Regions from separate parts of the Streptomyces sp. NBC_00637 genome, predicted to be linked through region 3. Evidence: riboswitches for the same ligand, from Rfam matches in the RefSeq annotation. Region 3 holds a riboswitch; each other region holds the start of a gene.
What was found. A riboswitch is a leader RNA that binds a small molecule or an ion and turns the genes downstream of it on or off. The one in region 3 is predicted to bind cyclic di-AMP.
Positions count from the first base shown of each region.

Region 1: another riboswitch for cyclic di-AMP. It lies ahead of OG440_RS19695 (M23 family metallopeptidase); the one in region 3 lies ahead of OG440_RS09055 (M23 family metallopeptidase).
Region 2: another riboswitch for cyclic di-AMP. It lies ahead of OG440_RS15135 (transglycosylase SLT domain-containing protein); the one in region 3 lies ahead of OG440_RS09055 (M23 family metallopeptidase).
Region 4: another riboswitch for cyclic di-AMP. It lies ahead of OG440_RS05400 (peptidoglycan DD-metalloendopeptidase family protein); the one in region 3 lies ahead of OG440_RS09055 (M23 family metallopeptidase).

Region 1 is NZ_CP109046.1:4,480,404-4,487,746, reverse strand. Features, by position in the region: gene lhgO (L-2-hydroxyglutarate oxidase) at 1-396, shown strand, start outside; gene trmB (tRNA (guanosine(46)-N7)-methyltransferase TrmB) at 543-1,385, shown strand; gene OG440_RS19705 (PrsW family intramembrane metalloprotease) at 1,521-3,014, shown strand; gene OG440_RS19700 (aldo/keto reductase) at 3,016-3,960, opposite strand; gene OG440_RS19695 (M23 family metallopeptidase) at 4,207-5,229, opposite strand; cyclic di-AMP (ydaO/yuaA leader) riboswitch at 5,237-5,405, opposite strand; tRNA gene OG440_RS19690 (tRNA-Met) at 5,719-5,792, opposite strand; gene OG440_RS19685 (dihydrofolate reductase family protein) at 5,864-6,991, opposite strand; gene OG440_RS19680 (MarR family winged helix-turn-helix transcriptional regulator) at 7,140-7,343, shown strand, end outside.
Region 2 is NZ_CP109046.1:3,495,225-3,502,567, forward strand. Features, by position in the region: gene OG440_RS15125 (LolA family protein) at 1-1,020, opposite strand, end outside; gene OG440_RS15130 (polyprenyl synthetase family protein) at 1,246-2,256, opposite strand; cyclic di-AMP (ydaO/yuaA leader) riboswitch at 2,933-3,159, shown strand; gene OG440_RS15135 (transglycosylase SLT domain-containing protein) at 3,163-3,636, shown strand; gene OG440_RS15140 (HAD family hydrolase) at 3,706-4,530, opposite strand; gene OG440_RS15145 (GNAT family N-acetyltransferase) at 4,822-5,886, shown strand; gene OG440_RS15150 (glycosyltransferase) at 5,956-7,343, shown strand, end outside.
Region 3 is NZ_CP109046.1:2,128,139-2,135,481, forward strand. Features, by position in the region: gene OG440_RS09050 (GntR family transcriptional regulator) at 1-562, opposite strand, end outside; gene OG440_RS09055 (M23 family metallopeptidase) at 751-1,494, opposite strand; cyclic di-AMP (ydaO/yuaA leader) riboswitch at 1,509-1,677, opposite strand; gene OG440_RS09060 (M16 family metallopeptidase) at 1,880-3,268, opposite strand; gene OG440_RS09065 (M16 family metallopeptidase) at 3,265-4,614, opposite strand; gene OG440_RS09070 (DNA topoisomerase (ATP-hydrolyzing) subunit A) at 4,885-7,343, shown strand, end outside.
Region 4 is NZ_CP109046.1:1,236,054-1,243,396, reverse strand. Features, by position in the region: gene OG440_RS05405 (alpha-galactosidase) at 1-1,645, shown strand, start outside; cyclic di-AMP (ydaO/yuaA leader) riboswitch at 1,914-2,108, shown strand; gene OG440_RS05400 (peptidoglycan DD-metalloendopeptidase family protein) at 2,113-3,069, shown strand; gene OG440_RS05395 (DUF6250 domain-containing protein) at 3,366-4,082, shown strand; gene OG440_RS05390 (SGNH/GDSL hydrolase family protein) at 4,209-4,994, shown strand; gene OG440_RS05385 (SIMPL domain-containing protein) at 5,185-5,946, shown strand; gene OG440_RS05380 (TetR/AcrR family transcriptional regulator) at 6,106-6,726, opposite strand; gene OG440_RS05375 (Glu/Leu/Phe/Val dehydrogenase dimerization domain-containing protein) at 6,785-7,343, opposite strand, start outside.

The DNA.
Region 1 (7,343 bases), 2.4 Mb from region 3:
GCCGTGCCGGCGCTGGCCCGGGAGGGGTACGGCTGGGGCGTCGTACGGCCCCGCGAGGCGATGGCCACGGCGGCCTGGCCCGGGGCGTGGCGGATGGGCCGGCAGCACTGGCGGTACGGGATGGGGGAGCTGCGGCGGTCGGTGTCGAAGAGGGCGTTCGTGGACGCGGTGCGCCGGCTGCTGCCGGCGGTGGAGGAGGGCGACCTGGTGCGGGCGTCGGCCGGGGTACGGGCGCAGGCGGTGCTGCGGGACGGCACTCTGGTGGACGACTTCCTCATACGGGAGGCGCCACGGGTGGTCCACGTGCTGAACGCGCCCTCGCCGGCGGCCACCGCCTCCCTCCCGATCGGACGAGAGGTGGCCCGCCGGGCCCTGGCGGCTCTGGCCGACGCGTGAGCGGTCGGGTGCCGTGCCGCACCGATGCCCGGCCGGACGCGGTACCGCCCGTGTGCGCGGTCGCGGGTGCCGTCGGCATGCCGGGCTCGCGGCCACCCCACGGGCGCCGTCGGCACCTGGAGCCGACCCGTAAAATCGACCTCACTGTGTCTGATTCCGTGAGTACCCCCGAAGCCCCCCAGCCCTTTCCCGGTGGCGAGCACCACCCGGGCGAGTCCGTTCGGCACACCCGCGCCAAGGGAGAGCCCCGGTTCCCCGACGGGCCCAAGGCCGATCCCGCCGGGTCGCACTTCGAGCGGCGGATCCGCAGCTTCCAGCCCCGGCGCAGCCGGGTGACCGCAGGGCAGGCGGACGCCTTGCAGCGTCTGTGGGCCAAGTGGGGGCTCGACATCGACGGGCACCACGTCGACCTCGCCGAGCTGTTCGGCGACGAGCGCCCCGTCGTGCTGGAGATCGGCTTCGGCATGGGCGAGGCGACCGCGCAGATGGCGGCCGCCGACCCGGAGACCGGCATCCTCGCGGTGGACGTGCACACGCCCGGCCAGGGGAATCTGCTCAACCTCGCGGACCGCACCGGGCTGACCAACGTCCGGGTGGCCAACGGCGACGCGATCATCCTGCTGCGCGAGATGCTGCCGGCGGACTCGCTGGACGGGCTGCGCGTCTACTTCCCCGACCCCTGGCCGAAGAAGCGCCACCACAAGCGGCGCCTCATCCAGCCCGAGTTCCTCGACCTGGCCGCGACGCGGCTGAAACCGGGGGCGACCGTGCACTGCGCCACGGACTGGGAGCCGTACGCCGAGCAGATGCTCGAGGTGCTGAGCGCGCATCCCGGTTTCGAGAACACGCAGGCCGACGGCGGGTTCGCGCCCCGGCCCGAGTTCCGGCCGCTGACCCGTTTCGAGGGACAGGGGCTGGACAAGGGTCACGTCGTGAACGATCTGCTCTTCCGTCGCGTACAGCATCCCGTCCAGCCCGGGGATCGCTGACCGGCCGAGGACCGATCAGGACCGCCCGAGGAATCGGTCGAGGAATCGGTCGGGAAACGAGGTCCCGCCCCACCAGAGGATCACCGACCGACCTGCCCCTCCACCACAGTCCTCTCCCTCGTTAGGGTCGATGCCGTGGCCATCAGTCCTCCGTTTCCGCCCCGTCCGCCGCATCCCGGCGGCGCACCCGAGGACGGTGTGCTCCGGCGCGCTCACCGGTGGCAGCGGTGGGTGTCCCCCCGGGGCGGAGGCGGGCCGAGGACCTGGGGAAAGCTGCGGTACGCGGCCCTGATCACCCTGCTCGCACTGTCCGGCCTGGTCATCCTCGCGCTGGTGCGCGAACAGACCGGCACGGAGGGGTTCCTGGTCGGGCTCGGTCTCGCCGTGCTGCCCGTACCGCTGCTGGTCGCCGCCTTCCGCTGGCTGGACCGGGTCGAGCCCGGACCCTGGCAGAACCTCCTCTTCGCCTTCGCCTGGGGCGCGTGCGCGGCGGCGCTGATAGCCATCATCGCCAACAGCTTCGCGACCCGATGGATAGCCACCGCGACCGCCGACCCGTCCGGCGCGGACACCCTCGGGGCGACCGTCATAGCGCCGATCGTCGAGGAGTCCGCGAAGGCCGCCGCCGTCCTGCTGGTGTTCCTCTTCCGCAGGCGGCACTTCACCGGGATCGTCGACGGCGTGGTCATAGCCGGGCTCACCGCCACCGGCTTCGCGTTCACCGAGAACATCCTCTACCTGGGCACCGCCTTCGGTACCGACCGGCTCACGGGCGACACCGGCGTCGCGTCCGTCACCGCCGCGACCTTCTTCGTACGCGTCGTCATGTCGCCGTTCGCGCACCCGCTGTTCACCGTCCTGACCGGCATCGGCTTCGGCTTCGCCGCGTTCTCCGGGGACCGCCGGCAGCTGCGGCGCGTGCTGCTCCCGCTGGGCGGACTGCTCCTCGCGATGGGCATGCACGCCCTGTGGAACGGCTCCTCGTCGTTCGGCGAGTTCGGGTTCTTCGCCGTGTACGTGGCGTTCATGGTGCCCGCGTTCGGGCTGCTGACCTGGCTGGCGGTGTGGACGCGGCAACGCGAGCTGCGTGCCGTGCGCGAGGAACTGCCCGCCTACGCGGCCGCCGGCTGGCTCGCCCCGGCCGAGCCGTTCGCGCTCGGCTCGATGCGGGCCCGCCGACTGGCCCGGGAGTACGCCGGCCTGCACCTCGGCAAGCCGGCGGCGCGCGAGGTGGCGCGGTACGAGGCGTACGCGACGGCCCTCGCGTTTCTGCGGTACCGCAGCCGACGGGGGCAGGCCGACGCCGACTTCCTCGTCCGGGAGCGGGAGTTGCTCGACGAGCTGTGGCGGCGCAAGGACCTCGCCCGGCCCGCGCTGGACCACGCGGCCCGCGTGACGGCCCCGCCGGTGAGGGTGACCGCGCCGCCCTGGCCGGTGTACGGGGTGTACGGGTACGGCCAGGGTCCCGCGGCCCACGGGCAGGGCCACAGCGCCGGGTTCGGACACCCGGCGGGGCCGATGTACGGAAGTCCGGCGGGGCCGATGTACGGGTACGGCTACGGGGGCCCGGCGGCGCACGGTCCCGGACCGGGGCACGGACCGGCGTACGGCCCCCGCTCGCACCGGTAGGTCAGGCCGAGGCCCGGTTCAGCCGGGTGATCTCCTGTGCCGTCAGTTCCAGCTCCGCCACCCCCAGCAGCGCGGGCAGCTGCTCGACCGTTCGCGCGGAGGCGATCGGCGCGGCGACCGTCGGCTGCGCGGCGAGCCACGCCAGGGCGACCGTGGGGATGTGGGTGCCGTGGGCCTGGGCGACCTCGTCCAGGGCCGTGAGGACGTTCCGGCCCCGCTCCGTGTCGAGGTGCTTGGCGGCGCCGGCGGCGCGGGCGCTCTCCACCGTCGTACCGGGCCGGTACTTGCCGGTGAGGAAGCCGGCGGCCAGCGCGAAGTACGGGACGGCGGCGAGGCCGAAGCGGCCGGCGAGGTCCTGGAGGCGGCCCTCGTAGGTGTCGCGGGAGACCAGGTTGTAGTGGGGCTGGAGGGCGACGTAGCGGGCCAGGCCCTCGCGGTCGGAGAACTCCAGGGACTCCTGGAGCCGCTCGGGCGAGATGTTGGAAGCCGCGATGTGCCGCACCTTGCCCGCCCGCACCAGCTCGTCGAGCGCGCCGATGATCTCCTCGACGGGCACCTCGGGCTTGTCGAAGTGCGTGTAGTAGAGGTCGATGTGGTCGGTGCCCAGGCGGCGGAGCGAGGCGTCGGCGGCTGCCTTGATGTTGTCGGCGGACAGGCCGGGGAACTCGGGGTGCTGGCTCACCTTGGTGGCGATCACGACGTCGTCGCGGTTGCCCCGGGCCTTCACCCACCTGCCGATGACGGTCTCGGACTCACCACCGCTGTTGCCGTCGATCCATGCCGAGTAGGAGTCGGCGGTGTCGACGAAGTTCCCGCCCGCGGCCGCGTAGGCGTCGAGAACGGCGAAGGAGGCCGTCTCGTCGGCGGTCCAGCCGAAGACGTTGCCGCCCAGGGAGAGCGGGAAGACCTCGAGGTCGGAGGAGCCGAGTCGGCGAAGAGCAGTCATGCTTCGTGTCAACGGACGAGGACCGTCCGCCCATTCCGGGCGTGACGCGAAGAACAGATGAACGGCCCCTGTGCACGGCGCCCGCACACCGCACAGATCGGCGGCCCCGACGCGGAGGGCGTCGGGGCTGCCGGGGTGGCTCAGGGCTGCGGGGCTGGATCAGGTGTCCGCGGGACGGGTTCCGCCCGGGGAGCGACCGAGGGGTGCCGTCGGAGGTTGCCGTTCAGGGGCGCCGGAGGGTGCCGCTCAGGGGGTGAGGCCCTTGTCGCGCAGCCAGGCGGCCGGGTCGATGCCCTCGGCGCTGCCGCCGGGGTGGACCTCGAGGTGGAGGTGGGCCCCGGTGACGTTCCCGGTCGCGCCCACCCGGCCGATGACGTCACCGGTGGCGACCTTCTGGCCGACACTGACGCTGATCGACGACTGGTGGCAGAACCAGAGCTCGGTGCCGTCGTCCAGGGTCAGGATGGTGCGGTAGCCGTAGGAACCAGCCCAGCCCGCCTCGGTGATGGTGCCGCTGTGGACGGCCTTGATGAGCGTGCCCGTCGGCGCGGCGAAGTCGAGACCCGTGTGGTAGCCGGAGGACCAGAGCGAACCGGCCTGCCCGAAGGTCGAGGTGATGGTGTACGAGGAGGTCGGCAGCGTGTACTGCTTGGCCAGCTCGGCCAGGCGCGCGGTCTCGGCCTTCGCGGCGGCTTCCTCGGCGGCCTTCTTCTTCGCGGCGGCGGCCTTGGCCTCCGCCTCCTTCTCGGCCTTGGCGGCGGCGTCCGACTCGGCCTTGGCCGCCGCGGCGAGCGCCTTGACCTCGACCTGGGACTGCTGCGACTCGGCCTGCGCCATGATCCGGCTGCGCAGCGCCTCGCCGGCGTCGGCGGCGCTCTCGTCGGTGTCGACGGCGGCTTCGGAGCCGAAGCTCGCGAGGGCCGGCGCGGCTTCCGGGGCGGGCTCGTCGTCGGAGATGAGGGAGCCCACGTTGGGCAGGTCCGGCATCGAGATGGAGACAGGCGCCTTGCCGGTGTTGGCGCTGGCCATGCCACCGGCGCTGACCGCGGCTATGACGCCGACGCCGAGAACGGTGGAGCTGCGGGCGAATCCGCCGCCGCGCTGCTTGGCGACGCGGTGCTTGCCGCGCACCGGGCGAGTGGACTCCGCGGTGGGGTTCCACTCCTCCCAAGGTCCCTCGTCGGGGCGGTAACCGCCGAAGCCGAAGGTCTCGGTGGACCCCTGGCCGGGCGCGTACGGGGCCTCGGGGGCAGGCGGGTTGGACGCCACGCGGGCGCACTCCTTTCCTTCCGTCGCCTACCGGGTTAGCTGACGGGTTCGGAGCGGGAAGGTCTCCTACGCGCGTAAACCCCTTGTGGACTCAGCGAGTTCACAACGGCTTCCGCGTGATTCACCCCATGGTGGTGGTTCCCCGGTTCCCTTGCGGGATTCGGCACGTGCCGCACGGAGCCGACTCTGGTGCCGGCTGGGACGACCGCGCTGCGTTATCGAACGTTAATAGACCCGGGGGTGCGTTTCCAAGCCGTTCCTCTTGATCAACAACATTTCTGGCCTGGACTTTTGGGCTGGCAGCGGTGAAAAACGGGCGAGTTGACCGCGCGAGGCGATGCCCCGAAAACGCTTCATCAGTCACAGGAGCTTTGATGGTGACTCAGTTGTTATGCGCAGGGCGGTCGTCCGGTCACCCGGAGTGAGGGACGCGTCGGGGAACGCACCGAAGGCCGGAACCCTTTCGGATTCCGGCCTTCGACTTATCAGTAGCGGGGACAGGATTTGAACCTGCGACCTCTGGGTTATGAGCCCAGCGAGCTACCGAGCTGCTCCACCCCGCGGCGATGAACACAACTGTACGCCATCAGCGGGACGGAAAGCACATCGGTTGATCCACGGCGCCCCGGCGGCCTCAGAGGAGGTGCCGGTTCGGCCCCTTCGCCCGCTCCTCGTACTCGGGGAGCACGAGGACGTCGACGCCCTGGGCCGTCAGCAGACCGGTGCCGTCCGCCTCCGTGACGAAGGTGTCCGGCTCGCGCCAGGCCGTGACCACCCGGCGCACTCCCGCGTCGAGGATGAGGCGGGCGCAGGGGGCCGGACGGGAGGAGCGGCGGGCGCACGGTTCGAGGCTGCTGTAGACGGTGGCCGTGGGCAGCCGGGGGTCGGCGGGGTCGAGCTTCGCGAGGGCTGCCTCCTCGGCGTGCACGACCGGGTCGCCGGCCTCGCGGGAGTGGCCGCGCGCCAGTTCGGTGCCGTCGGAGGCCACGATCACGGCGCCGACGCTGAAAGCGGTCCGCGACGGTGGACAGTCGGCCGCGAGCGCGCAGGCGAGCGCCAGCCAGTGCCGGTCGGCCGCGGCCGGCAGCGGCCCGGCGCCGGGGGCGGTGGGCTCGTAGCGGTTCAGGACGACGTCCTCGATGCGCCGGGTCTCCACCAGGCGCAGCCGTCCGCCCTGGTAGCCGCCCGGGCCGAAGAGGCGGGGCGCGGCCGGGTCGCCGACGAACAGCGGGGCGAGGACCAGCTGGAGTTCGTCGGCGAGACCCTGCCGGAGCAGCTGGGTGTGGACGGTTCCCCCGCCCTCGACCATGAGCCGCCGTACGCCGCGCACGTCGTGGAGGTGTTCGAGGAGGCGGCGCCAGTCCAGTGCGGGGCCGAGCGGGACGGCGTCCGCGGCGATACCGAGCGCGCGCACCCGCTCGGCGCCCTTGTCCGTCGTGTACACGACCTTCTCGCCACCCGTGTGCCAGAAGTTCGCCGCCGGGTCCAGTTCGCCGGAGCCGCTGACGGTGACCTTGAGGGGGTACGGCGGCAGCCCGGCGGCCACCCGGGCGGCGCGGCGCTCGGGGGAGTTCACGAGGAGCCGGGGGTTGTCGGCGCGGATGGTGCCGGCGCCGATGAGAATGGCGTCGACGGAGGCCCGTACCTCGTCGACACGGTCGAAGTCGGCGCGGCCGGAGAGGAGCAGGCGCTCGGGCGTGGTGTCGTCCAGGTAGCCGTCGAGGGAGACGGCGGCGGACAGCAGGACGTACGGGTACGGCATCGACGCGGCTCCCCGGGCTCGGTCCGACGGCGGTTGGTCGGCGTCGGAACGATGGTTGGACGACGGTTGGACGGCGGTCCGACAACGGTTCGACAGCGGCCTGGCGGCCGGACTTGGTTCAAGTTTGAAACAAACCTACACTGGGTGTATGACGACTCGCTGGCTCACCCCCGAGGAGCAACGCGCCTGGCGCGCGTTTGTCGCCGGTTACCTCCTCCTCGACGACGCGATCGACCGGCAGCTCCAGCAGGAGGCCGGCATGCCCCATCTGTACTACTCCATCCTCGCCAACCTCTCCGACCTGCCCGAACGGCGGCTGCGGATGACCGACCTCGCGGAGCGGCTGAAGATC
Region 2 (7,343 bases), 1.4 Mb from region 3:
GAGGCCGCCGAAGCCGTCCTCGCCCTCGACGCCCCCGATGCCTTCGAGGTCCTTCGCGAGGTCGTCGGACTTCTCCGAGTGACCGGGGGCGCTCTTCCCGGCCTCGTCGCCCTCGGTGACCTTCGCGCCCTTGGGGGCGGTGAAGTCGAAGGTGGACGCGGCGGGCTTGGCGAAGCTGACCTGGGTGAAGCCGGCGTCCACGACGGCGGCGCCGCCGCTCGCCGGGGTCAGCGTGAACTTCAGCGGCAGGCCGGTCTTCGCGTCCACGGCCACACTGATCGCGCCGACCGTGGAACCGGACTGCTTCGGCTTGACCAGCAGCTTGTAGGCGTCACGGCCGGCGACCTGGACGGTGCCGTCGACGGTCACGGAGGTCGTGTCGTCGACCGCCTTCAGCGCGTCCTCGGTGAGCTCTCCGGGCGTGGCGGGGACGGGGGTCTCCGCCTTTCCGGAGTCCTTGCCCGAACCCTTGCCGGAGCTCTCGTCTGCGGTCGAGTGGTAGACCTCGTTGGACGCGCTGTCGTATCCCCACACGTCCTTGCCGTTGTGGACGACGCTGTACTCGGCGGCGTTCTCCAGCAGCGAGAGCTTCTGCCGGTCCGGGCCGTCGGCGGCGACGCGCAGGGTGTGCGTGCCGGCGGCGAGCTCGGTGAGCTTGGTGGACGGGTCGGCGGACGAACCGTCACCGCCCTGCCCCGCGGCCCCCGAGAGGAGCCCGCTCTCCAGTCCCCCGAGGTCGGGCAGCCCGAGATCGGTGCTGATCTTCACCGTTCCGGACAGCTGCTGCACGTCGGACGCGGCGATCTTGTCGAGGAGCTGCTGTGCGGTGATCTTCGGCAGGTCGGGGTCGCCGGAGTCGGCGAGCGCCGGGACCAGCCCGATCGTCGCCGCCGCGACACCGATCACGGTGACCGGGACGATGTACCGCGCGGCCTTGCGCCGTCCGAGGCGCAGGTCGTCGGCTTCCGCGCCGGTCGACGCCCCGCCGGTCGTGGTGTCGTCGGATGCCTTCGGTGCCATGTGTGCCTTACCTCCGTCGTCGGCGGCGGCTGGTCATCTCACGCTTGCACGTCCCCACCCCAAGCCGCCATTCTCACCCGAATCGGTGAGGAGTGGTGTTTTCCGTGGTTCCCATCTGACCAAATCAGCCATGGGTAAGCGTCAGCCCGAGGGCTCAACTCCACATACGCCTGCGGTATGACACGAGATGACGAGCCGGCATCCGACCCGTAGGGGTCCCCGGGGTCAGCCCGCCCGGTGGACCACCGCGTCGCAGAGTTCCATCAGCGCCGCCTTCGCGTCGCACTCGCGCAGCGGCGCCAGCGCGGACCGCGCTTCCTTCGCGTACCGCACGGTGTCCCGGCGGGCCTGCTCCAGCGCCGGGTGGGCCCGCAGCGCCTCCAGTGCCTCGGTGTGCCGGGCGTCGTCGGTCAGGTCGGAGTCCAGCAGCTCGCACAGGGCGATGTCCTCGGGCAGCGACAGCCGCGCCGCCCGCTCCCGCAGCCGCAGCACGGGCAGCGTGGGGACACCCTCGCGCAGGTCCGTGCCCGGCGTCTTGCCCGACTCGTGCGAGTCGGAGGCGATGTCCAGGACGTCGTCCGCCAGCTGGAAGGCGACGCCGAGGCGCTCGCCGTACTGCGTGAGCACGTCGACGACCGTATCGTCGGCGCCGGACATCATCGCCCCGAACCGGCAGGCCACCGCCACCAGTGAGCCGGTCTTGCCACCGAGCACGTCGAGGTAGTGGTCGACCGGGTCGCGCCCGTCCGTCGGCCCCGCGGTCTCCAGGATCTGTCCGGTGACCAGCCGCTCGAACGCCTCCGCCTGCACCCGCACCGCCTCCGGCCCCAGGTCGGCCAGGATGTGGGAGGCACGCGCGAAGAGGAAGTCACCCGTGAGGACGGCGACGGAGTTCCCCCAGCGGGTGTTCGCGCTGGACACCCCGCGCCGCACGTCCGCCTCGTCCATCACGTCGTCGTGGTACAGCGTGGCCAGGTGGGTCAGCTCCACCACGACGGCCGACGGCACGATGCCCGGCGCGTACGGGTCCCCGAACTGCGACGCGAGCACCACGAGCAGCGGCCGGAACCGCTTCCCGCCCGCGCGTACGAGGTGCTGGGCGGCCTCCGTGATGAAGGGGACCTCACTCTTGGTGGCCTCGAGCAAACCTTCCTCGACAGCCGCCAATCCGGCCTGGACATCGGCTTCCAGAGCCTGGTCCCGCACGCTCAGCCCGAACGGCCCGACGACGGTCACGAGGGGTCTCCTGTCTGCTGGTGTCTACCGGCGATTACGCGGTTTGTCGATAGGTCTCTGCCATCACTCAAGTCAGCGTATCCGGTCACGTTTCGATCACCGATAGCCCCCACGTCCCGCGGGCTCGAATGGACTCGCTCCGGACTCGCCCGGGGGCGCCCGGAAGGCCTCCGGAGGGCGTCCGGGGGGCGCCCCGCAGGCCAGGCACCGTCTGATCATGCCCGTTATGTTGTTGATCAGCTCATATGAGCGGACATGGAGAGAGTTTCCGGGAAGCGGGGATTCATGTCCCGGACGGGGTGCACGCCGCCCGGAACGAGCCCGGCCACCCTCTCTCCGCGTGACGACGATCACGCTTTCACCCCCCTCTCCCCCGCGACGCGTCGGGCGCGACGGCGGACTTTCCCTTTCCGCGCCCCATGGCCATTCCTTAAACGATGAGTTGGGCTTAATGCCCGATTCGACACTCTTGTGGATGCCGGTGAGTTGGCTCACTCGGCGCGAAGATCCGGTTCACCGTCGCCCTTCACCGATTCTCCGCACCCCCCAAGCAAGTTGAAGGTTTGCACCCACAAAGGATCAAGCACCCCATAGGCCACAGACCAAGGTCAATAGGGGTGATCTGTGAATCCGCTACTTGTTCCGGACATGTGCTCTCGCATACGTTCCCGACCTGTCGGGCGGAACGCCGAATCCTGCCGCCGCCCGAACACCCATCGATACCGCTCGGCAGGAGCGGGGGAACCAGGTAAGTCGCCGAAACGGATTTCCGGATGTCTTGGATATGCAAGACGTTTCGGACAGGCCGTACGGCTAGGGGTCAAGCCGCGACCGTCAGGACGCGACCGGGCAGCTCCCGCCCGAACCCGACAGCTCACCTCGCAGGCGCCGGAGAGGAAATTCGTCATGCCCGCTGCCGCTCAGCCGCGCCGCAACCGTCTCGTCCGCACGCTCGCCGTCGCCGCCACCGGCGCGGCCGTGCTCGCCCTCCCCGTCCTCGGGGCGACCACCGCCTCCGCGGCGACGCCGACCGTCTCCACGGCCACCAGCCTCGGCTACGCCAACAACCTCGACGGCTGGATCCGGGCGTCCCTCCAGGTCATGGGGCAGCACGGCATCCCGGGGACGTACAACGGCATCTACCGCAACGTCATCCGCGAGTCCTCGGGCAACCCCAACGCCATCAACCTGTGGGACTCCAACGCGGCCGCGGGCATCCCGTCCAAGGGACTGCTCCAGGTCATCGACCCGACCTTCCGCGCCTACCACGTGAACGGCACGTCGTGGGACTCGTACGACCCGGTCGCGAACATCACCGCCGCCTGCAACTACGCGGCCGCGCGCTACGGCTCGATCGACAACGTGTTCGGCGCGTACTGATCGCCCCGGCGGCGATGCCGACAGGGCTCCCGGTAGCCGGTAGTCCCTGTCCGGTAGCCGGGTAGCCGGTTACGGAAACAGTCGTTCGAGGACGACGGCCACGCCGTCGTCCTCGTTCGACGTCGTCACCTCGTCGGCCACCGCCTTCAGCTCCGGATGGGCGTTGGCCATGGCCACTCCACGAGCCGCCCAGTCGAACATGGGGATGTCGTTGGGCATGTCCCCGAAGGCGACGGTGTCCTCGGGCCGCAGCCCCAGGTGTTCGGCGGCCAGGGCCAGACCCGTCGCCTTGGTGATCCCGCAGGGCTGGAGTTCGACCGTGCCCGGCCCCGACATGGTGACCGTGGCCAGCGAGCCGACCACCGAGCGGGCCGTCGACGCCAACTCGTCGTCGGACAGCGTGGGATGGCGCAACAGCACCTTGCTGATCGGCTCGCACCACAGGTCGTCCCGCCGGCCGACCCGCAGGGCGGGCAGCGTCGGGTGCGGCATGCGGTAGCCCGGCTCGATGAGCGTCAGCCCGTCGACGCCGTCCTGGTCGACGGCCGCGTACAACTGCCCGACCTCCGCCTCGATCTTGCCGAGCGCGGTCTCGGCCAGCTCCCGGTCCAGGGTGACCGACCACAGCAGTCGGTCCGCGCCGGCGTCGTACAACTGCGCGCCCTGGCCGCACACCGCGAGCCCCCTGCTGTGCAGCCGGTCGAGCAGCGGGCGCACCCGGGGCGCGGGCCGTCCCGTCACCACCAGATGGCGTGCGCCGACGGCCGCCACCCGCGCGAGTGCGTCGAGCGACCGGTCGGAGAAGGTGTCGTCGCCGCGGAGCAGCGTCCCGTCCAGGTCGGTGGCGATGAGGGAGTACGCGGTGCGCTCGGCATATGCGGTGGGTGCGGCCATGATCAGAGAATACGGATCCCGGGCCCCCCGGGTTCGACGCGAACCGGACGACGTTCACGTCCTGTCCTGTTCTGCCAACTCCCCTTGTCCGCCAGGCTCACGACTGGTTGCCGAACGACTCGATGAAACAGCTTTCTGGCACATCGCCGGGTAGCGGACGGTTAAAGGCCTCTGCACCGGTTGGCAACAACATGCGACGCTACCTACCGCGATGGCCAGGTGGAGCGGTACCGTCCAGGTGTCCAGGGGGGACTTGATCGGGGGGTCAGGTTGAGCAGTGGGCGCATTCGTGTGCTGAGGCCGCAGGACCTCGGCGAGGGGGAGAGGGAGCGGTGGCGCGCGCTGCGTGCCGCGTCGACGCTTCCGCGAAACCCCTTCATGGAACCGGAGTTCACCGACGCCGTGGGCCTGGTGCGGCCACGCTCACGGGTGGCGGTGGTGTACGAGGGGCGTGAGCCGGTCGGCTTCCTGCCCCACGAACGGGGCCGGCTCGGACAGGGCCAGGCCCTCGCGTACGGCGTCTCGGACGCGCAGGGCGCGGTACTGGCCCCGGGTCTCGGGCTGAACGCCGACGAACTGATGCGGGCGTGTGCCCTGTCGAGCTTCGCCTTCGACAACCTGGAGGCGGAGCAGGGGCTGTTCACCGCGCACGCGGCCGAGGAGTACGCCTCCTATGTCATCGACGTCGAAAAGGGTTACGAGACCTATGAGTCCGTGCTGCGCGCTCAGTCGCCGAAGTTCCTGAAGACGACTCTCGCCAAGGAGCGCAGGCTCGGCCGCCAGGTCGGGGAGCTGCGGTTCGTGTTCGACGAACGCGATCCGGCCGCCCTGCGCACGCTCATGGCGTGGAAGTCCGCGCAGTACCGCAGGACCGGCCGCCGGGACCGGTTCGCACAGGAGTGGATCACCCGGCTCGTGGACGCGCTCGCCGGGACGCGCGCGCCGGAGTGCTCCGGCACGCTCTCCGTCCTCTACGCCGGTGACCGGCCGATCGCCGCGCACTTCGGACTGCGTTCGTCGACCGTGCTGGCCTGTTGGTTCCCTTCGTACGAACCGGAGTTCGCGAAGTTCTCGCCCGGCCTGGTCCTGCATCTGCGGATGGCCGAGTCGGCCGCCGCCGAGGGCATCGGCCTGCTCGACCTGGGGCGGGGCGCGGCCGAGTACAAGGACTCGCTCAAGACCGGGGAACTCCCCGTGTACGAGGGAGCGTGGTCGCGTCCGGGAGTGGGCGCCGCGCTGTACTGGCTCAGCCGTGAGCCGTCCCGCCGCGCGCATCACTTCGTGCGCAACCGGCCGAGGCTGGCCGCGGCGGCCGCACGGACCTTGAAGGGCGCGGGCCGACTGCGCCGATCGTGACGGGCGGCGTCGGCCGGCCGACGTGACGGGCGTGAGACGGCGTGAGACGGCGTGAAACAAGGGGGGTTCATGTACCGCGCTGCACGTGCACAGCGGGAGATTCAGAGGTTCCTGGACATCGGGCCGGTGCAGGTCGCCGAGCTCGAACTGGACGACGGGGGTGTCCTCAGACCGGGGCCGGGCAGCCCGCCCGTCACGCACGGCGAGGTGTTCGTGCTGGTCAGGCGGGGCGGGCGGCCGATCGGGACACTGCTCGGCCTGGTACCGGAGGGCGCGGACCCGAAGACCGTCCTGCTGGGTCTGGCCCTGCGCCGGTCGGCATCCGGGCCGCCTTCCGGGCCGCCTTCCGGGCCGCCTTCCGCGGAGGCGGGGCCGGGGTCTGGGCGGGGGTCTGAGCCGGGGCCTGGTTCCGGGCGGGGATCCGGGCGGGGGTTCGAGCCGGGGCCTGGGGCGGGGCCCGCGCACGGGGTGGCCGCCTCGACCGCCACCGCCCCGACCGACCCGCACGCCGGCGCCCCGATCGGCCCGCACGGGGCGACCAGCCCGATCGCCCCGGCCGTCGCCGTCCCGTTCACCACCGTCGTCGTCGCCACGCGTGAGCGCGTCGAGAAGCTCGCCCAGGCCCTCGACTCGCTGCTCGCCCAGGATCACCCGGACTTCGAGATCGTCGTCGTCGACAACGCGCCGGTGACGGACGCCACCCGGGACCTGGTCGAGCGCAAGTACGCCGAGCGCGTGCGGTACGTCACCGAACCGGCGCCCGGACTCGCCGTCGCACACAACAAGGGCGTCGAGTCCGCCTACGGCGAGGTGATCGCCTTCACCGACGACGACGTCGTGGCCGATCCGCGCTGGCTCACGGAACTCACCGCGCCGTTCACCGCCGACCCGGGCCTCGGCTGCGTCACCGGCCTGATCCTGCCGGCCCGGCTGCGGACCCCTGCCCAGGTGCTCCTGGAGAGCCACGGCGGCTTCGCCAAGGGGTTCACGGCCCGCACCTACGACCCGCTGGACCCGCCCGCCGACGAGCCGTTGTTCCCGTTCACCGCGGGCCGTTTCGGCTCCGGCGCCAGCATGGCCTTCCGTACGGAGGTACTGCGGGCGGTCGGCGGCTTCGACCCCGCGACCGGCGCGGGGACACTCGCGCGGGGCGGCGACGACCTCTACGGGTTCGTCCGGGTCCTCGTCGGGGGCCACCGGCTGCACTACACCCCGCTGGCCCTGGTCTGGCACCACCACCGGGAGACCTGGCGGGACCTCGAGACCCAGGCGTACGGCTACGGTGCCGGCCTCACCGCCTACCTCACGGCGATCCTCGTCAACCGGCCCGGTCTGCTGCCGGCGTTCCTGGCCCGGCTGCCCCGGGGCCTCGCCCACGCTCGGGCGCTGACGGCGAGCCGGGAGGCGGAGCCCGCGGCGGACGGCGCGCCCGGCGGCCACGACGCCCGGAACCACGC
Region 3 (7,343 bases):
CGCGCTCGCCGTCGCCGCGCGCCACCGCGTCCACGATCGCGCCGTGCTCCGCCCAGGACTCCACGGGGTCGGCCGGGGCCTCCACGGCGTACATCCAGGCGATCTTGTGACGCAGCTGGGTGAGCATCGACGTCAGGGCATGGCTTCCGGAGGACTGGGCGAGCGTCTCGTGGAACCAGCCCCCCAGAGAGCGCAGATCCTCGCTGTTCCCCCGCCTGGCCCGCTCCTGGCCCAGCCGGACGAGTCCGCGCAGCACCTTCAGATGGGCCTCGGTGCGCCGCTGGGCGGCCCGGGAGGCACCGAGGGGCTCCAGGAGCATGCGCATCTCCAGCAGGTCGGCGGCCTCCTGCTCGGTCGGTTCCGCGACGCACGCGCCCGCGTGCCGCCGGGTGACGACGAAGCCCTCGGCCTCCAGGGTGCGCAGCGCCTCGCGGACCGGGACGCGGGAAACGCCGTAGCGGCGGGCGAGGAGTTCCTCGGTGAGGCGGCTGCCGCGCTCGTAGACACCCGCGACGATGTCGTCCCGAATGGCCGTGCACACCGAGTGCGCCGGAATACGCATGACGGACCTCCGCCTTAATCCCCGTGAAACGTCGACGATTGACGTGTGTTCCGTGACTCTATTGCAATCAGCGGGGATTTCCGATGGCGGGCCGGAATCCAGGGATATTTTTTGGACACCAAGGCCCCGTAAACGACGAAAGCCCCGGCCGGTAAGGCCGGGGCAAGACGATCTGTCGCCGCAGGTCGTCAGACGTTCACGCCGTGCCGGCGGAGGTAGGCGACCGGGTCGATGTCCGAGCCGTACTCCGCGGTGGTGCGGGCCTCGAAGTGCAGATGCGCGCCGGTGACGTTGCCGGTGGCGCCGGACAGGCCGATCCGCTCGCCCGGGGTGACCGTCTGGCCCACCGACACCGCGATGGACGACAGGTGACCGTACTGGGTGTACGTCCCGTCGCTCATCTTGATCACGATCTGGTTGCCGTAGGACCCGCCCCAGCCGGCCTCGACCACGGTGCCGGAGCCGACCGCGTGCACGGAGGTGCCGCTCGCGGCGTGGAAGTCTATGCCGGTGTGGCTGCCGGAGGACCACAGCGAGCTGCTGGCCTGGTAGGCGGTGGAGACGTAGGAGCCGGTGATCGGCGACACGAAGGTGTTGAGGCGCTTGCGCTCGGCCTCGCGGGCGGCACGCACGCGTGCCTCACGCTCCTCCACGGCCTTCTTGGCGGCGGCCTGGCGGGCGGCCTCCTCGAAGGCCGCCTGCTTCTGTACGGCGACCTGGTCGTCCACCTCGTCGGCGACGGCGGCGGAAGCGGTGACGACGGGGATCAGCCCGGTCTGCTCGGGGCTGGGCTCGGCGGCGAACGCCGGGGCGGAGGCGACGGTGGCCATCACGCCGGTGGTGGTGAGCGCCGCGACGCCCGCCGCGCGAGCGGTGGTCCGCTGCATCCGGCCGGGACGACGGTGCTTACCGGGCGCGCAGGTGAACGCCATGAAGTCGGGGGTGTCCTTTCCTTCCCTCTCGCCTACCGGGTTAGCTGACGGGTTCGGAGCAGGAAGGTCTCCTACGGACCCCCTCGCGTACACGCGCGGGCGTCCGATTCACCCCAGGGACTGCACAAGTGGGTCCCCGGCTCCCCTGGCTCGCGCCGTACGGGGACTCGGCGATGACTGTCCGGTGCCGCGGCTGCGGCGCACTGCGTGACGAACAGCCCGGATGACGCTAAGCGGCGCGGGTTTCAATCCTCAAACGGATCCCGGTTTTTGTAGCGCATCCCACAGGGCAGACGGGCAACCTCCGCATCAATTCGGACATACGGAGGCCCTGGTGACGCTTTCGTCGACCAGGGCCCCCACACGCGCGTGCCGTTGCCGGGAGCTACTCGGCGGACACGACCTTCACTTCGCCGATGCCGAGGGCCTCGACCGGCTCCTTGATCTGGGCCGCGTCACCGACCAGGACCGTCACCAGGCGGTCCACCGGGAAGGCGTTCACAGCCGCCGCGGTGGCCTCCACCGTGCCGGTGGCGGCGAGCTGCTGGTACAGCGTGGCCTGGAAGTCGTCCGGCAGGTGCTGCTCGACCTGGTCGGCCAGCGTGCCGGCGACGGCCGCGGCGGTCTCGAACTTCAGCGGCGCCACACCGACCAGGTTCTGCACGGCGACGTCACGCTCGGCGTCGGTCAGCCCCTCCGCGGCAAGGGTGCGCAGCACCTTCCACAGGTCCTCCAGGGCGGGACCGGTGTTCGGGGTGTCGATCGAGCCGCTGATGGCGAGCATCGCGGCGCCCGAGCCGTCCGGGGCGGACCGCAGGACCTGCCCGAAGGCGCGGACCCCGTAGGTGTAGCCCTTCTCCTCGCGCAGGACACGGTCCAGCCGGGAGGTGAGGGTGCCACCGAGGCAGTAGGTGCCGAGCACCTGCGCGGGCCACACCCGGTCGTGCCGGTCGGCGCCGATCCGGCCGATCAGCAACTGCGTCTGGACGGCGCCGGGTCGGTCCACGATGACGACCCGGCCGCTGTCGTCGGCGGTCACCGGCGGCACGGGCCGCGGCTGGGCCGAGGAGCCCGTCCAGGCGCCCAGGGTGTCGCCGAGGAGCGCCTCCAGCTCGACGCCGGTGAGGTCGCCGACGACCACGGCGGTGGCCGTGGCGGGACGCACGTGCCGCTCGTAGAAGGCGCGTACGGCGGCGGAGTCGATCTTCTCGACCGTCTCCGCGGTGCCCTGGCGCGGCCGCGACATCCGCGCGGTGGCCGGGAACAGCTCCTTGGACAGCTCCTTGGCGGCGCGCCTGGAGGGGTTGGCCAGCTCGTGCGGGATCTCGTCCAGCCGGTTGCGGACGAGGCGCTCGACCTCGCTGTCGGCGAAGGCGGGTGCCCTGAGGGCGTCGGCGAGCAGACCGAGGCCCTTGGGCAGGCGCGAGGCCGGCACCTCGAGGCTCAGCCGGACGCCGGGGTGATCGGCGTGCGCGTCCAAGGTGGCGCCGCAGCGCTCCAGTTCGGCGGCGAACTCCTCGGCGGAGTGCTTGTCGGTGCCCTCGGAGAAGGCCCGCGCCATGATCGTGCCGACGCCGTCGAGGCCCGCCGGTTCGGCGTCCAGCGGCGCGTCGAGAAGGATCTCGACGGCGACGACCTGCTGGCCGGGCCGGTGGCAGTGCAGCACCGTCAGGCCGTTGGCGAGCGCGGTGCGCTCGGGCGCCGGGAACGCCCACGGCTTGGCCTCGCCCGCCCGGGGCTGGGGGTGGAAGTCCATCGTGGCGAGCTCGGTCACCGGGCCGCCTCCTCGTTCTCGTCCTGGTCGGCGGGGGCTTCGGCGGGCGTCGGCTCGTAGACGAGCACCGCGCGGTTGTCGGGGCGCAGGCGGGCCTTGGCGATCTCCTGCACCTCCTCGGGCGTCACGTCCAGCACGCGCTGGACGGCGGTGAGGGCGAGCTGCGGGTCGCCGAACAGGACAGCGAACCGGCACAGTTCGTCGGCGCGGCCGGCGACCGTGCCGAGCCGGTCCAGCCACTCGCGCTCCAACTGCGCCTGGGCGCGCTCCATTTCCTCGGCCGTGGGACCCTCCTCGGCGAACCGGGCGAGCTCCTCGTCGATCGCGGCCTCGATGACCGGCACCTCGACGTCGCCGGACGTCTTCACGTCCAGCCAGCCGAGGGAGGGCGCTCCGGCGAGCCGCAGCAGGCCGAAGCCGGCCGCGACGGCCGTACGGTCGCGGCGCACGAGCCGGTTGTAGAGGCGGGAGGACTCGCCGCCACCGAGCACGGTGAGCGCGAGGTCGACGGCGTCGCACGCGCGCGTGCCGTCCTCGGGCAGGCGGTAGGCGGCCATCAGCGCACGGGCCGGCACCTCCTCCTCGACGATCTCGCGCAGCTGCCCGCCGATGACGTCGGGCAGAGCGCCGTCACGGGGCGTGGGCTTGCCGTCGTGGCCGGGGATGGAGCCGAAGTACTTCTCGACCCAGGCGAGGGTCTGCTCCGGGTCGATGTCGCCGACGACGGAGAGGACCGCGTTGTTGGGCGCGTAGTACGTGCGGAAGAACGCGCGCGCGTCCTCCAGGGTCGCGGCGTCCAGGTCGGCCATCGAGCCGATCGGCGTGTGGTGGTACGGGTGGCCGTCCGGGTAGGCGAGGGCGGTCAGCTTCTCGAAGGCCGTGCCGTAGGGGACGTTGTCGTAGCGCTGGCGGCGCTCGTTCTTGACGACGTCGCGCTGGTTCTCCATCGACTCGTCGTCCAGCGCGGTGAGCAGCGAGCCCATGCGGTCGGCCTCCAGCCAGAGGGCGAGCTCCAGCTGGTGGGTGGGCATGGTCTCGAAGTAGTTCGTGCGCTCGAAGCTGGTGGTGCCGTTGAGCGAGCCACCCGCCCCCTGGACCAGCTCGAAGTGGCCGTTGCCCTTGACCTGGCCGGAGCCCTGGAACATCAGGTGCTCGAAAAGGTGAGCAAGCCCCGTACGCCCCTTGACTTCGTGGCGCGAACCGACGTCGTACCAGAGGCACACCGCCGCCACGGGGGTCAGGTGGTCCTCCGAGAGCACCACGCGCAGGCCGTTGGCCAGACGGTGCTCGGTCGCTGTCAGGCCCCCGGAGCCTGCCTGGGCTGTGGCCGTGTGACCCATGGGCATGTACGTCCCTTCCGATCGCGGACGCGGTCGTCGAAACCGCGGTTTTCCTGCCGGTCCTGCCACTGTATGCAAGCGTGCGGACGGTCCGCGAAGTTCCCGGACGACATACGCCGAGAGCGAGATCGCGTAGCCTGCGGGCAGCCGTGGAGGAGATGCCTCTGCGTTCGGGCCGGACGGCCGACGCCGGGTCCTCGCCCGCGCTGTCAGTGCCACGGTCCACAATGGTCCGCGTCAGATCCCGTATCACGCCCCAGCAAGGAGCCGGCAGCGATGGCCCGCCGCAGCACGAAGACCCCGCCGCCCGACGACTCGTACGAGGAGCGCATCCTCGACATCGACGTCGTCGACGAGATGCAGGGCTCCTTCCTCGAGTACGCGTACTCGGTCATCTACTCCCGCGCCCTGCCGGACGCCCGTGACGGCCTCAAGCCGGTGCACCGCCGCATCGTCTACCAGATGAACGAGATGGGCCTGCGCCCGGAGCGCGGCTATGTGAAGTGCGCCCGGGTCGTCGGCGAGGTCATGGGCAAGCTGCACCCGCACGGCGACGCGTCGATCTACGACGCGCTGGTGCGGATGGCCCAGCCCTTCTCCATGCGGCTGCCGCTGGTCGACGGCCACGGCAACTTCGGCTCGCTGGGCAACGACGACCCGCCGGCCGCCATGCGGTACACCGAATGCCGCCAGGCCGCGGCGACGAGCCTGATGACGGAGTCGATCGACGAGGACACGGTCGACTTCACGCCCAACTACGACGGCCAGGAGCAGGAGCCGGTCGCGCTGCCCGCCGCCTTCCCGAACCTCCTGGTCAACGGCTCGTCCGGGATCGCGGTCGGCATGGCCACGAACATGCCGCCGCACAACCTGGGCGAGGTCATCGCGGCCGCCCGCCATCTGATCCGCTATCCCGGCGCGGATCTGGACGCCCTGATGAAGTTCGTTCCTGGCCCCGACCTGCCCACCGGCGGCCGGATCGTCGGCCTCTCCGGCATCCGGGACGCCTACGAGAACGGCCGCGGCACGTTCAAGATCCGCGCCACCGTGGCGGTGGAGACCGTCACGGCCCGCCGCAAGGGTCTGGTCATCACCGAACTGCCCTTCGCCGTCGGACCCGAGAAGGTCATCGCCAAGATCAAGGACCTGGTCGGCTCGAAGAAGATCCAGGGCATCGCCGACGTCAAGGACCTCACCGACCGGGCGCACGGTCTGCGTCTCGTCATCGAGATCAAGAACGGCTTCGTTCCGGAGGCCGTCCTGGAGCAGCTGTACAAGCTGACCCCGATGGAGGAGTCCTTCGGCATCAACAACGTGGCCCTGGTCGACGGCCAGCCGCTCACGCTGGGCCTCAAGGAGCTCCTGGAGGTCTACCTCGACCACCGCTTCACCGTGGTGCGCCGCCGCAGCGAGTTCCGCCGCAGCAAGCGCCGTGACCGGCTGCACCTGGTGGAGGGCCTGCTGACGGCGCTCGTCGACATCGACGAGGTCATCCGCCTCATCCGCTCCAGCGACAACAGCGCGGAGGCGAAGCAGCGCCTGATGGAGCGCTTCTCGCTGTCGGAGATCCAGACCCAGTACATCCTTGACACCCCGCTGCGCCGGCTCACCAGGTTCGACCGCATCGAGCTGGAGGCGGAGAAGGAGAAGCTCAACGAGGAGATCGCCGAGCTGACCCGGATCCTGGACTCGGACGCGGAGCTGCGCAAGCTGGTCTCGGCCGAACTGGCCTCGGTGGCGAAGAAGTTCGGCACCGAGCGCCGTACGGTCCTGCTGGAGTCGTCGGGTACCACGGCCACCGCCGTGCCCCTCCAGGTCGCGGACGACCCGTGCCGTGTCCTGCTGTCCTCCACGGGCCTGCTGGCCCGCACGGCGAACGGCACGCCCTTCACGGCCGACACCGAGGACGGGGACGGGGACGGCAAGCGCACCAAGCACGACGTGATCGTCTCGGCGGTGCCGGCCACCGCGCGCGGGGAGATCGGCGCGGTCACCTCATCGGGCCGGCTGCTGCGGATCAATGTCGTCGACCTGCCGCAGCTCCCGGACACGGCCTCGGCCCCGAACCTCTCGGGCGGCGCCCCGCTGGCGGAGTTCGTCTCCCTGGAGGGCGACGAGACGGTGATCTGCCTGACCACGCTCGACGAGTCGTCGCCAGGCCTCGCCATCGGCACGGCGCAGGGCGTCGTCAAGCGGGTCGTGCCCGACTACCCGACCAACAAGGACGAGCTGGAGGTCATCACCCTCAGGGACGGCGACCGGATCGTCGGCGCCGTCGAACTGCGTACCGGCGACGAGGATCTGGTCTTCATCGCCGACGACGCCCAGCTGCTGCGCTACCAGGCCTCGCAGGTGCGTCCGCAGGGCCGCGCGGCGGGCGGCATGGCGGGCATCAAGCTCACCGAGGGCGCGAAGGTGATCTCGTTCACGGCCGTGGACCCCGCGGTGGACGCCGTGGTCTTCACGATCGCGGGGTCGCGCGGGACCCTGGACGACTCCGTGCAGACGACCGCCAAGCTCACCCCGTTCGACCAGTACCCGCGCAAGGGCCGTGCCACCGGCGGTGTGCGCTGCCAGCGGTTCCTGAAGGGCGAGGACTGCCTGTCCCTCGCCTGGGCGGGCCCCGTCCCGGCCAAGGCCGCGCAGAAGAACGGTCTGCCCGCCGAGCTGCCGGAGATGGACCCGCGCCGGGACGGCTCGGGCGTGTCGCTGACGAAGACGATCTCGGTGGTGGC
Region 4 (7,343 bases), 890 kb from region 3:
GCTGCGCGCCGACTCCGCCACCTGGACCCTGCCCGAGCGCGACGACTGGCGGCTGTCGCAGCTGCACGGCCGCTGGGCCGCCGAGTCCCGGCTCACCCGGTCCCCGCTCTCCTACGGCGAGAAGGTCATCGGCAGCCGCCGCGGCCACACCGGGCACCAGCACCTGCCCTGGGTCGCCCTGGACACCGACGCGACCGAGGAGCGCGGCGAGGTCTACGGATGTGCCCTCGGCTGGTCGGGTTCCTGGCGGATCGCCGTCGCCCAACTCCCCGACGCGCGCGTGCAGATCACCGGCGGCGCCGGGTACGACGACTCGGGCCTGCTGCGACTGGCCACGGGGGAGTCCTTCAGCACGCCCGTCTTCGCCGGCCTGTGGAGCGACGCCGGCTTCGGCGGGGCGAGCCGCGCCTGGCACGCCTACCAGCGCGCGTACGTCGTCCCGGACGCCGAGCAGGACCGGCCGGTGCTGTTCAACTCCTGGGAGGCGACGTACTTCGACATCTCCGAGGAGCAGCAGGGCACGCTCGCCCGGCGGGCCGCCGCGATCGGCGTGGAGCTCTTCGTCGTCGACGACGGCTGGTTCGGGGCGCGCACCGGCGACCACGCCGGGCTCGGCGACTGGCAGCCCAACCCCGACCGGTTCCCCAGGGGGCTGAAGCCCCTCGCCGACCAGGTCCACGCCCTCGGCATGCAGTTCGGCATCTGGGTCGAGCCCGAGATGGTCAACCCCGACAGCGACCTCTACCGGGCCCACCCCGACTGGGTGCAGTTCCAATCCGGACGAAAGCGGACGGAGTTCCGCAATCAGCTCGTCCTGAACCTCGCGCGCGAGGACGTCCAGGAGTACCTGTGGGAACAGCTCCACGGACTCCTGTCCAGCGCGCCGGTGGACTATGTGAAATGGGACTTCAACCGCTGCTTCACCGACGCGGGCTGGCCGGACGACCCCTACCCGCAGCGCCTCTGGGTCGATCACGTCCGGGCCCTGTACGCCCTGCTGGACCGGCTGCGGGCGGCCCATCCCGGGGTCGCCTTCGAATCCTGCTCCGGCGGCGGCGGACGTATCGACCTCGGGATCATGAGCCGCACCGACCAGGTGTGGACCTCCGACAACACCGATCCGCTGGACCGGCTCGACATCCAGCACGGCTTCAGCCAGATCCACCCCGCCCGGGTCATGGCGGCATGGGTCACCGACAGTCCCAACGCCCAGCTCAACGGCCGGGTCAGCTCGCTGCGCTTCCGGTTCGTCAGTGCCATGGCCGGCGTGCTCGGGGTGGGCGGGGATCTCTCCGAGTGGAGCGAGGAGGAGCTCGCCGAAGCGCGTCGATGGGTGGACCTCTACAAGGAGATCCGGCCCGTCGTGCAACAGGGCGACCTCTACCGCCTGCGGCCCCCGACGGGCGGTCTGAGCGCCGTCCAGTACCTGCGCGGTGACGAGAGCGTCGTCCTCGCCTGGCTCCAGGCGCAGCGGTTCGGTGAGGCCGCTCCGGCGCTGCGTCTGCGCGGGCTCGACCCGACGGCATCGTACGAATGCCGTGAAACGGGCGAAGTCCACCGGGGGGCGGTGCTGCTGCATCACGGGCTGCGTACCGGACTGCGGGGCGACCTTGATGCGACGGTTATCCGGCTGCGTCGTATCTGAGGTTTCTGTCCGAATTGGTTCCTTAATTCCAACTCGCTCTGGAATAAAGGAACCTGGAGAGCTGTCACGTGAGCAGCGTCATATCCGTGACCGTATGTCGTCCGTCATGTTCACGTAATTCGCATGCTTTCCAAGGGCCTTGGCGACCAACGGGCCCCCCGTCTCACGGAGTGTGACCGGGGATTCTCACAGCGGATCAAGAGAAAGGCTTCACCCGCACAACCTCTGCTTGTCCCTGTGCGTCCTGGTCGCTTACGTTCCACACCAATCCGGACGGACGCCGAATCCTGCCACCGCCCGGAGTCCGCACACTCACCCGTACATGGCAGGAGCGGGGGACCCACAGGCAGAACCGCCTGTTCCGGTCTCCGGAACAGGCTTTGGGGTAAAGCCGCGCCTCGGCGCGGCCGGGCATCTCCAGTCCGCACCCGACAGCTCACCTCGCAGGCGCCGGAGAGGAATTCGCCATGCCCGCGAAGGGTAAGCACCGCCGTCCGAAGGCCCAGCGCTTCACTCGTTCCATCGCCGTCGCCGGAACGGGCGGCGCCGCGCTCGCCCTTCCGCTCATAGGCGCCGCCGGCGCTCACGCGGCCCCCGCCCAGTCCGTCGCGCAGTCCGCCTCCCAGGCCGTTCCGGAACAGGTCGTGCAGTCCGTGCCGGTGGCGCAGAAGACGACCACCGCCACGACGGCCAAGACCTACACCGTGCGATCCGGCGACTACCTGTCGAAGATCGCCGACGAGCAGGACGTCAACGGTGGCTGGCAGAAGCTGTACCAGGACAACCGGCAGGCCGTGGGCAGCGACCCGTCGCTGATCCACCCCGGCCTGAAGCTCTCGATCGGCAAGAAGGCCGCGACCTCCGCGACCGGCGGCACCGGCTCGTCGTCCGGCTCCTCTTTGTCCTCCTCCTCGTCGAAGTCGAAGGCGTCCGGAACCACGTCGAAGTCCTCGTCCTCTTCCTCCTCCTCGAAGGCGGTCACCCAGGCCGCCGAGAGCGGCACCGGCACCTCCAGCGGTTACACGCTGCCGGTGGCGGGCGCCACCGTCGGCACCGCCTACCACACGGCCGGCAGCATGTGGTCCAGCGGCTACCACACCGGCACCGACTTCGTCGTCCCGACCGGCACCACCCTCAAGGCCGTGGGTGCGGGCACCGTCGTCTCCGCGGGCTGGGGCGGCGCGTACGGCAACCAGGTCGTCATCAAGCTCGCCGACGGCTACTACGCCCAGTACGCCCACCTGTCCCAGCTGTCCGTCTCGGCCGGCCAGACCGTGAGCGTGGGCCAGCAGGTCGGCCTCTCCGGTGCGACCGGCAACGTGACCGGCCCGCACCTGCACTTCGAGATCCGGACCACGCCGGACTACGGCTCCGACGTGGACCCGATCGCCTACCTCCGCGCGCACGGCGTCTCCGTCGGCTGACCCCCTCCGACCGCGACGACCTCCCGCCTGACACGCGGCCGAAGGCCGGACCCCGATCCCCGGGTCCGGCCTTCGGCGTGTCCGGGGTGAGCGGCTTCGGAAATGGCGCGTTCATGATCGTTCCATTGCGGTCATGTGGCGGCCCCCTTTGTCCCGTCGACAGGTGGGGCGGACTCGGGACACAGTGATCTCCATCGGCGAGCAAGCGCTTTCTGTCGTCTCTGCCGACGGCGCCGAGACCCGCCGGGATACCGAGCCGCGTCTCGGTGCCCCCGCCCATCGAAGGAGTTGGCCCCATGTCGACCACCCGCAGGACGTTCGGAGCTCTCGCCGCCGGTGCCGCGCTGGGCGCCTTCGCCCCGGCGGCCGCGGCGAGCGCCGCGAGTGCCGGGCCCCGCCGTCGCCGCCTGATCGCCCACGACGACTTCCGCCACGGCCTGCGCCAGTGGGCCGTCGAACTGGAACAGGGCGGGACGGTCACCGCCTCCCGCGGGACCCTGGAGGTCGACGTCCCCGCCGGGGCGACGATCTGGTTCAAGCGGCCGCTCACGGGACCGTACGTCCTCGAGTACGTCGCCACACCCGTCTCCGCGGGCGGGGTCCACGACCGCGTCTCCGACCTCAACAACTTCTGGAACGCCGTCGACGTGCGCTCCCCGGAAGACCTCTTCGCCACCCGGCGCGGCGGCGCCCTCGCCGAGTACGACTACCTGAAGGCGTACTACGTCGGCTACGGCGCCAACACCAACACCACGACCCGGCTGCGCCGCTACGTCGGCGAGGCGGGGGTCCGGCCGCTGGTCTACGACTACACCGAGCCGCTGCTCGTCGCGAACGAGCCGAACCACGTCCGCGTCGTCTCCGACGGCTCGGTCGTCCGCTGGTGGAACAACGGCCGGCTCGTCTTCGACTTCACCGACCCGGAGCCCTACACGGGCGGGCACTTCGCCTTTCGTACCACCTGGAGTCATTTCCGGATCAACGACTTCCGGGCGTGGTCGCTTATTCCCTGATTGGTCAACTCTTTACGGGTGTCTTATCTCACCGACCGTCAACCCCTTCCTACGATCGCGTAGGTCACATTCGAAGGTGAATGATGAACGGCTGTGGCAGACGATTCGAAGAGTGACGACAGATCAGTGATCGGGTCGTACGTGGCGGTGGGGGACAGCTTCACCGAGGGCGTCGGCGACCCCGGCCCCGACGGGGCGTTCGTCGGCTGGGCGGACCGCTTCGCGGTGCTCCTCGCCGACCGGCGACCCGAGGGCGACTTCAACTACACCAACCTCGCGGTCCGCGGGAAGCTGCTCGACCAGATCGTCGAGGACCAACTCCCCAGGGCGGTGGAACTCGCCCCGGACCTGGTCTCCTTCTGCGCGGGCGGCAACGACATCCTCCGTCCCGGCACCGACCCGGACGAGGTCGCCGAGCGTTTCGAACGCGCGATCTCGGCCCTGACCGCCGCAGCCGGCACCGTCATGGTGACGACCGGCTTCGACACCCGTGGCATCCCCGTGCTCAAGCATCTGCGCGGCAAGATCGCCACCTACAACGGGCACGTCCGTGCCGTGGCCGACCGCTACGGCTGTCCGGTGCTCGACCTGTGGTCCCTGAAGTCCATCCAGGACCGCAGGGCCTGGGACGGCGACCGGCTCCACCTCTCCCCGGAGGGGCACACGCGCGTGGCGCTGCGCGGTGGGCAGGCCCTCGGCATCGAGGTACCGGCCGACCCGGAGCAGCCGTGGCCGCTCCTCCCGCCGCGCGGCACGCTGGACGTGCGGCGCGACGACGTCCACTGGGCGCGCGAGTACCTGGTGCCGTGGATCGGGCGCCGGCTGCGCGGGGAGTCCTCCGGTGACCACGTGACCGCCAAGGGCACGCTGTCGCCGGACGACATCCGGATGCGGATAGCGGCCGTGGCCTGAACCCGCGGCCGGGTGGCACGCGGCCGGCCGTGGACGACGCACGGCCGGCCGCTCCACCAGTGAGGTGATCGCACGGGAGTGGTGCCCGGGCGGGGCCGGACACGGGTGCTGGGATGACCGCACCCCCGCCCGCGCTCGCCCCCCGCATCCGCACCGGGCACCGCCCGACGCCTCCAAGGACCGGTCCCGTATGCCCCTTCCCCGTACGTCCGTCGCCGCGGCCCTCGTCTCCCTGCTCGCCCTAAGCATCCCCGCGCTCACCGCCTCCACGGTGGCCGCGCAGCCCGCCCACCCCGCCGCGACGGCCCGTCCGCTCGCACCGGACAGCCCCGCCACCGTCACGGTCACCGGCGAGGGCAGCGCGAGCGCGCCGCCCGACCTCGCGGTCGTCGGCGCGGGCGTCGAAGCCTCCGCCAAGACCTCGCAGTCCGCGCTGGACGCCCAGAACAAGGCGGCCGCCGCGCTGCTGTCCGCCGTCCGCGCGCAGGGCGTCGCCGACCGGGACATCCGTACGGAGAGCCTCTCCCTCGACGCCGTCTACGACCACACGGGCGGCACCGCCCGGCTGACGGGTTATCAGGCCGCGCAGTCCTTCTCCCTGAAGGTGCGTGACGTGACGAAGGTCGGCGCGGTCGTGCAGGCGGTCACCGACGCCGCCGGTGACGCCGGGCGGATCGGCTTCGTGGCCTTCGACGTCGCCGACCCCACTCCCTTGCGGGCCGGCGCACGCGAGGCCGCGCACGCCGACGCCCACGCCAAGGCCGAGCAGTACGCCCGCCTCGGCGGCCACCGCCTGGGCCGGCTCGTCTCGCTCAGCGAGGACGCCTCCAGCTCCCCGCGCCCGGCGCCGTCGGCCGCGGACACCCCCGGTGCCGGTCTCGGCGGTGTGCCCGTCGCGCCCGGCGAGATCCGCGCGACGGCGACGGTGACGGCGGTGTACGAGCTGGACTGAGCCGCCGGGCCCGAGTGCGTCACCGGCGCGAGTGCGTCGCCGGGCCGGTGGGGCGCCGGACCACTCGGGAGGCGGTTCTCCGCGGAGGGGGCCGTCCACCTCCACGGCCGGCCGGCAGACGTGCCGGGCTCCGGCCGGATCGCGGCGACGGCCGGTCGCTCAGCGCTCCTGGGCGGTCAGCGCCGTGTGGTCCAGACCGAGTTCCCGGGCCAGCGCCTCGTCGACCCACTCCTGGGCCCGGACCCGGGACACCGTGCCCGCGTAGGACGTCAGCTGTACGGCGAGTCCGTCGAGCAGGGCCGTCAGGCGCAGCGCCGTGCCCGCCGGGTCCGGACACCGGAACTCGCCCGCGGCCACGCCCTCCGCGATCACCTCGGCGAGGGCCGCCTTCCACTCCCTGTCGAGATCGCGCGCGACCTCCCGCAGCGCGGGTTCGCGCAGCGACACCGCCCAGCCCTCGATCCACAGCCGCCAGCCCTTGGCCTGTCCCGTGGGCGCGTACCAGCGCACCGCCGACCGCAGCCGGCGCAGTGCCGTGGTCCGGCGGCCGACCAGCTTGCGCAGCTTCGCCAGGTCGCCCTCGGCCGCGTAGGCGAACGCGTCGGCGACGAGCTTCTCCTTCGTCGAGAAGTGGTAGAGCACCAGCGCGTTGCTCACACCGAGGGCCGCGGCCACGTCGGCGATCCTGACCGCCGCCACGCCCCGCGCCTCGATCTGCTCGATGGCCGCCCGCAGCAGCTCCTCGCGCCGCTCGGCCACACTCAACCGGACCCTCACCACGCCGTCACCCTAATCCGTCGGCGCGAGCGACGCCGGACGGGTCCGTGGCGACGGACCCTCACGGAGCGGGCCGGTACCGCCCGAAGCGTTCCGCGATCACCGGCAGCCGCTGCTCGGCGATCGTGTGCGCGGCGGCCCGGGGCGTGGTGCCGTCCGCCTCGGCGCGGGCCAGCACCAGCTCCACCAGGGCGCGCATCGAGCGACGCGTGTGGGCGAAGGCCTCGGTCGCGTCCGCGCCGATGTCGCCGAACAGCGTCCACCACCACCAGGCGTTCGTCCCGGAGTTGACGACGACGTCCGGCAACACGCTCACCCCGCGCGCGTGCAGCAGCTTCTCCGCCTCCGGCAGGAGGGGCATGTTGGCGGCCTCGGCGATCCACCGGGCGCCGATCCGCTCCTGCTCCTCGACCCCGATGGCGTACGACACCGCGGCCGGCACCAGCACCTCCGCCTCCACCGACAGCCAGGCGTCGCCGGGCAGCTCGAGGTCTCCCGGCCGCAGTACGGCGCGGTCCACGGTGCCGTGGGCGTCCCGCGCGGCGAGCAGCGCCTCCACGTCGAGACCGGCCGGGTGGGCGATGGTGCCCTTGACGTCGGCGACGGCCACGACGGTCAGC